Regions from separate parts of the Kocuria gwangalliensis genome, predicted to be linked through region 2. Evidence: riboswitches for the same ligand, from Rfam matches in the RefSeq annotation. Region 2 holds a riboswitch; the other holds the start of a gene.
What was found. Region 2 has a riboswitch for cyclic di-AMP ahead of ABEA06_RS10250 (C40 family peptidase). Riboswitches for the same ligand answer to the same signal wherever they lie in the genome.

Region 1 (3,403 bases), on a different contig from region 2:
TGATGCCAACAGCCTTCAGGGAGTTGGTCACCAGCATGGTGCAGTCCTGGGTGACACCGATCTGAGCTTCAGCCGCACCCAGGATGGCCTGGCCCTTGTTGCTGGACGCAACGTTGGAGGACTGCGTGGAAACGGTCGTGGTCTTCTCAGCCGTCGCGGCCGGAGCCTTAGCAGCCGGAGCGGTGGTGTTGGACGCAGTGGTCACAGCCGGAGTGGCGGGAGCCTGGTAGGCGACACCGGCATCCTGAGCGGCAGCGGCTTCACGAGCCTGGGTCTCGACGGTCGCCGGAGCAGCATGGCGGCCCTGAGTAGCGGGAGCCTGAGTAGCGGGAGCCTGAGCGGCCGGAGCCTGAGCGGCGGGAGCCTCGGCAGCGGGTGCAGCCGGGGCAATCGGAGTCACGTTCTCGGAAGCGGGAACAACGTTGATGGAAGCGGCTTCAGCGGCGGGAGCCTGTGCGGCCGGAGCAGCCTCAGCAGCCGGAGCAACGTCCGCAGCGGGCACAGCCTGGACAGCGGCGGGAGCTGCCGGTGCAACCTCAGCCTCGGGTGCTGCCTTCTCTTCCGTCTTCTCGGCCTTCTTGGCCTCGGAGGAGTCGGACTTGGCGGCCGGCTCTGCGGTCACGGTCTGCTCAGCAGCAGGAGCCTCGGCCACGACGGCCGCGGGGCTCTGCTCGGAAGCGTTCTGGGTTGCCTGCACGGAGACGGTGGTGGCCAGGGCCAAACCGGAGAATGCAGCAACGGCGGCCACGGTGCGGGCCTTGCCGGCGAAGAGGCCGGCGCGAGTCTGGGTGTTCGTTTCGGGCGACATACGTCAGGGTTCCTTACGCGTTCGGGGACCGTCCGGGGCACGGGAGTGTGCTGAAGATGGGCGCGCGTGTACACGCGTCAATCGATCAAATTCGGACGGAGAGGCACAATCGTGCCGGAGATCAGTCGAGGGGGGCCCATCGGGGGGCCCGGCTGACGGTGCAGTGGTACATCACGTGCCCGTCAAGACGCGCAGATGCTGGGCGGGAATAGGGCCGCCGCCCAGCTCATGCGGATCAGCGGAAAGTGTAGTAACCGTCCAGCTGCATGGCGTTCACGGAGTGCACTGCGGTGCCCTGCGAGGGGTTCAGCGCGGAGATCATCTGGCCATTGCCGATGTAGATGCCAACGTGGCCTCCACCGTTCTGGGAAACCAGATCGCCGGGCTGGGGGTTGGAGGTGGGGGTGCCTGCGGCAATCTGTGCCCAGCTCACGCGGGGCAGGTCGATACCGTTCTGCGCGTAAACCCACTGGGTGAAGCCGGAGCAGTCCCAGCTCTTGAACGAAGTGCCGCCCAGGACGTACGCGCCGCCCAGGCCCTGGTAGGCAGTGCCGACCAGGCCGCTTGCGGAAGAAGTGGACTGGGTGGAAACGCCCGAGTCCTGCTGGGTGTTGCTGGCTGCCTGTGCCACGCCGCTGTCGACCGTGGCGGCCGGGGTCTGCACGGCGGTGGACGCGTCGGAGGTCCAGGAGTAGCTGTTGCCGGCCTCGGAGCCCCACGAGGACACGGACTGGGTACCGTAAGAGGTGGTGCCACCCAGGTCGATGATGTCGCTGTTGGCCTGAGCCGGAGCCACGATGCCTGCCACTGCAACACCGGCAGCAGCTGCTGCGATGGACGTGTTGCGGACCGCGTGTGACGCGGTCTCAGCGCGGTGACGGGCTGAGTTCTTCTTAATGAAAGTCATTGCGGTTTTCCTCCCTGCGCCTACGAGGTGAGCTGTCGGGTTCGGATGGGAGTCATCCGGCCGCACGTCGGCTTGTAGCTTCGATACGACTTAACCCCAAGGACCCATGAAACTTGGCGGGCCCGAAGTTGGTTCCCCCGCTTCTGCCTTGCGGATGTGTGTGTACGGATCACACGCGATGGCAGAACTAGGCGGTACGCGTGTGAGCGCCAATCCGACCAAGGATCGGCACGAGAAGAACAGTACAGGACAGATAACGAAATTGTCACGTTTTGATTACGACAGGTCACGGACCGAGCATAGTCATGGATCAATCAGCGGGTATTGATAAGGTTTTACTACTCAATTAGCGCATGGTCCGGCTGTGCAGTCCGATTGCCGCGCCCCGTCAAATCCGCCCTGACCTGCCCGGACAATCCCTACTACCGGGTATGTGATGCGTTTCACAGATAGTACATATCGTGATGATCCACACATTAGGGGACGGGCCGGACATTGTTATCAAACACGGCCCTTGTCGAGGTCCACGCGGATCGCTTTGGCGCTGGCTCGCTCCAGTTCCACACTGTGCCCGGTGGCGGATACCGTGACCAGGACACGCTCGTCATCGGACTCCGAGGGCGCCACGGTAACCCGGGCACCATTGAGCACTCCCGCCGAGCTGAGGGTTTCAATCAAGTCCTGATCCGCCTGGATCACCTCGGGCAAAAGGCGCACGGTGAAGATTGCGGAACGGTCCTGATCCGCGGCATCCAAGAGGTTCATCCCCTTGAATCGCTCCGCGCCCACTTGGGGGCCGCCAATGGCGCCCATCCCGGGAATGGGCGTCCCGTACGGCGAATACCGGGGTTCGTCCAACAGCGCCATCAGGCGCCGCTCCACTCGTTCGCTCATGACGTGTTCCCACCGGCACGCTTCTTCATGCACGTAGGCCATGTCAAGACCCACGACATCCGCCAGGAGCCGCTCCGCCAAGCGGTGTTTGCGCATGACCTCGATGGCCCTGGCCCGACCCGTGTCCGTCAACGACAGGGAACGGTCCTTGAGCACCTCGAGCAGTCCGTCCCGCTCCATCCGTGACACGGTTTGCGACACCGTGGGGCCGGAGTGCTCAAGCCGCTCCACGATGCGCGCGCGCATGGGCACGATGCCCTCTTCCTCCAGTTCGAGCACGGTGCGCAGGTACATCTCGGTGGTGTCGATCAAATCGCCGCTCATGGTCCATCCTTCGAGGAATCTGGGTGCGCGTCGAGTGGGTGCGCTCTCATAGGGGTTTCGTGAATCATTCACGATAAGCATATCGGTCCATTCCGACAGGACGGACCGCTCCGTCAGGCTGCGACCTCGGCGAGAGCAAGGGGGCAGAATGGTGTCAGCCCCAATGATCCACCATGCTAGGAGCCTTTGTGTCCGAGTTGCCTGTCCTTCCCACCTCCCTGCTGCCCGCCGACGGGCGTTTCGGTGCAGGCCCCTCCCGTGTGCGCCCCGACCAAGTGACCGCCCTGGTCCGTGCGGGCTCGAACCTGCTGGGCACCTCCCACCGACAGGCTCCGGTGCGTCATCTCGTGGGCGGGATCCGTGAGGGGCTCGCCGAATTCTTCGATCTTCCCGACGGCTACGACATCATCCTTGGTCTGGGAGGCGCGAGTACCTTCTGGGACAGTGCCGCATTCAGCCTGGTTCGACGC
Region 2 (3,403 bases):
TGAGCTCTGCGGGGTGACCGTGCGCTCGGCGGCCGGAGCAGCCTGCACGGCCGGCTTTGGGGCGGGAGCGGCGGCGGGCCTGGGGGCCGCCTGCACAGTCGGCTTCGGGGCGGGGGACGCCACCGGGGCGGGTGCGGTGACAGGCTTCGGGGCCGCCTGGACGACTGGCTCCTGGACGACTGGCTCCGGGGCGGGTGCGAGGGCCGGGGCGGCCACGGCCTTCGGTGCCGGAGCGGCCACGGCGGGTGCCGCGACGACCGGGGCATCGACTTTCTGCTCCGCCTTCTTCTCGGTCTTCTTCTGGTTGGTCTTCTTTTCGGCTGTGGTTACGTGGGCGACCGGCTCGAGGGACACGGTGGGCGCTGCGGTGGGGGTGGCGGCAGCGACGGCCGACAGCGGGGCGTCGGTGGAGGCATCCGAGGTCGGGGTTGCCTGCACGGAGACGGTGGTGGCCAGGGCCAGGCCGGAGAAGGCCGCGACGGCGGCCACGGTGCGGGCCTTGCCGGTGAGGAGCGAGCCGAGGCCATTCGAGGAGGTCAGGTCACGAGTCATGAGGAGTTCAGCGGGCTTTCTGGCGGGCCGGGGGGATCTGTCGGAACGGTGTGGTGACAGCACGGATTACCCCGGTCAGGGGTGCAGGGTGTCACGGTGTCCGGCAGAGCGGGCCCCGGATCGGGAGCACCGCGCACGGCGGGTGAGTGGAGGAGAGGTGTGGTGCCCGCAGTGGACGAAAAACTCACTTGAGAGGCGGGGATTCTCTTGTGCAACCGGGGCGAGGACCGGGGCCCTCCGCGACGATTCCGGTCGTTGCGGAGGGCGGGCCGGCTCAGCGGTAGGTGTAGTAGCCGTCCACCGGCATGGCGTTGACGGAGTGGACGAAGGTGCCCTGGGTGGGGTTCAGGGCGGAGATCATCTTGCCGCCGCCGATGTAGATGCCGATGTGGGCCCCGCCGTTCTGGGAGACGAGGTCCCCAGGCTGCGGGGTAGCCGTGGGGGTGGCCGCGGCGATCTGCTGGAAGCTGGTGCGGGGGATCTCGATGCCGTTCTGGGCGTAGGCCCACTTCGTGAACCCGGAGCAGTCCCAGGCGCCGAAGGCGGTCCCGCCCCAGACGTAGCCGGTGCCGGCGCCCTGCATCGCGGTGCCCACGATCCCGGAGGCGCCGGTGATCTCGGTGATGTCCGCCGACTGGGTGGACACCGTCGCGGTCGAAGCGCTCTGCTCAGGAGCGGACGGGGCCTGGGTGGAGGCGGTGGAGACGGTCTGCGGGGCAACGACGGCCTGGGTGGCCGTCGAGGAGTAGGTCGTCAGCGCGGACGCGGGGGCCGAGTAGGCGGTGGCGGTGCCCGCGGGGATCTCGGCGTAGGCCTGGGCCGGGGCGATGGAGCCGATCACAGCCGCGCCGGCGGCAGCGGCGATCGTGGTGGTACGCACCAGGTGCGAGGTGGTCTCGGCGCGGTGGCGGGCAGTGCTGCGCTTGAAAATAGTCATGGGTGTGTTCCTCCCTTTGCCTACGAGGTGAGCTGTCGGATGCGGGTGGGAGACACCCGGCCGCTCCGGACGCAGACGTCCTGGGCGACTTAACCCCTAGGTCCCGGGTCACCGGGACCGAAAATGGTTCCCCCGCTTCTGCCAAGCGATTTCTCTTCAGGGACCCCGGGCACCGGCAGAATTCGGCGATGTGCACGAGGGTGCCGACCAGATCGATCAGCGGCACGCAGTGGACAGTAGCCCATCCATAACGAAAGTGTCACGTTTAGATCACAACCCGGTTTCTTCCCTCGGTCGGGGCTGAGAAGCCGGGCTCCTGGGCCCGGGAAGGCGCGTTCCGGAAGAGATAGGTTCGTCGCCCAGCTGAACTCGTCACGCAGCTATTGGCGGATTAGGGCCGGTCTGACTGGGCAAAATGGCATCGTGGCGCGCATTTCGCTGGACACAGTCGACGACGGCAAGAGACTTGGGACTACGCGTAGTCTCCAGTGTTCCATGGGCAAACACCAAGGCTTCGTGGGGGAACTTTCGAGGTGGCTCACAGTTTGGAAAGGTCTCGGGGCGCCATTTCGAGATGCACGACGGGATTTCTTCACGGAATCTCTATATTCGGCCCGCTGCATCGATGCAAAAAACCAGTCGATGGGATGCAGTTGCGCACCGCTGAGGTGTTCATCTTCATCAAATCTTCAAGATTTTGGGTCGCGTCACATGGAAAAGGCAGTCTACTGTCGATGGCATGGCGGGCTGGCTCCGGCCGGTTCGTCTCCTGTTGAACCGACGAAGGAGCAAGCCATGACCCATCACGTGAGCGCGATGCTGGAGACTTACCCGAAGGACCTCGGTGGGGTGGACAAGGAGAAGCTGGCCGCCTGTATCGAGGCGTGTTTCGAGTGCGCCCAGACCTGCACCGCCTGCGCTGATGCCTGCCTGTCCGAGGACATGGTCGCGGAGCTGACCAAGTGCATCCGCACCAACCTGGACTGCGCGGACCTGTGCGAGGCCACCGGGCGAGTGCTCTCACGTCACACCGGCTACGACGCGAACATCACCTTGGATGCGATCAAGGCCTGCCAGATGGCCTGCAAGGCGTGCGCCGATGAGTGCGAGCAGCACGCGGACATGCACGAGCACTGCCGGATCTGTGCCGAGGCCTGCCGGCGTTGTGAGGCGGCTTGCGCCGAGCTGGTCGCCTCCCTGGGCTGAGCAGAACCTCCCGCTGACCCATCATCCGGGCGGCGGGGGCGGTGAGAAGGCCCGTGGCCGGCTGGGATCGGCGCTACGGGTGGATCCCGGACCTCTAGGGGTCAGGGCACCGCCATGACGCACCTGCCGCCCGGGTGATGCACCTGATGCACGAGGAAGTCACCAGAGGAACGAGGACAATGACAACGAACGCGAGTGCTCGCAACCAGCGCCACGAAGACAAGGCCGGCCACCACGGCACCTCGAATCGGATGTACTGGATCTTCGCGGCCATCCTGCTGGTCAACCTCGGGCTGATGTGGGTGTTGACGATGTCGATGATCCGCACCTGGGACCACTTCTACTTCAATCCCAGCAACCTCTACATGGCGTTCATCATGGTCACCGCGATGGCCACACTCATGGTCGTGGGCATGTGGTCGATGTTCCAGAACACCAAGCTCAACATCGCCCTGCTCATCGGCTTCATCGCCTTGTTCGTCGCGGCGCTGCTCTTCGGGCGCGCCGAGGTCGGAGTGGGCAACGAGGGATTCTTGAAGTCGATGATCCCGCACCACTCCCGGGCCATCCTGGTCTGCCAGGAATCGAACATCACCGACCCCGAGATCCAAGACCTGTGCGCCACCATCGTGGAGACCCAGCAGGAGGAGATCGCCCAGATGCAAGACATCCTCACACGCTACGAATGACCCGCTGAACGGGGGCCGA

Region 1: it holds a riboswitch for cyclic di-AMP, as region 2 does, so the genes downstream of both, ABEA06_RS14255 (C40 family peptidase) here and ABEA06_RS10250 (C40 family peptidase) in region 2, are expected to answer to the same signal.

The regions. Positions count from the first base shown of each region.
Region 1 is NZ_BAABLN010000071.1:40,504-43,906, forward strand. It holds gene ABEA06_RS14250 (NlpC/P60 family protein) at 1-808, opposite strand, end outside; gene ABEA06_RS14255 (C40 family peptidase) at 1,044-1,715, opposite strand; cyclic di-AMP (ydaO/yuaA leader) riboswitch at 1,721-1,888, opposite strand; gene ABEA06_RS14260 (metal-dependent transcriptional regulator) at 2,217-2,933, opposite strand; gene serC (phosphoserine transaminase) at 3,122-3,403, shown strand, end outside.
Region 2 is NZ_BAABLN010000032.1:23,772-27,174, reverse strand. It holds gene ABEA06_RS10255 (C40 family peptidase) at 1-552, opposite strand, end outside; gene ABEA06_RS10250 (C40 family peptidase) at 827-1,489, opposite strand; cyclic di-AMP (ydaO/yuaA leader) riboswitch at 1,495-1,687, opposite strand; gene ABEA06_RS10245 (four-helix bundle copper-binding protein) at 2,285-2,695, shown strand; gene ABEA06_RS10240 (DUF305 domain-containing protein) at 2,875-3,384, shown strand.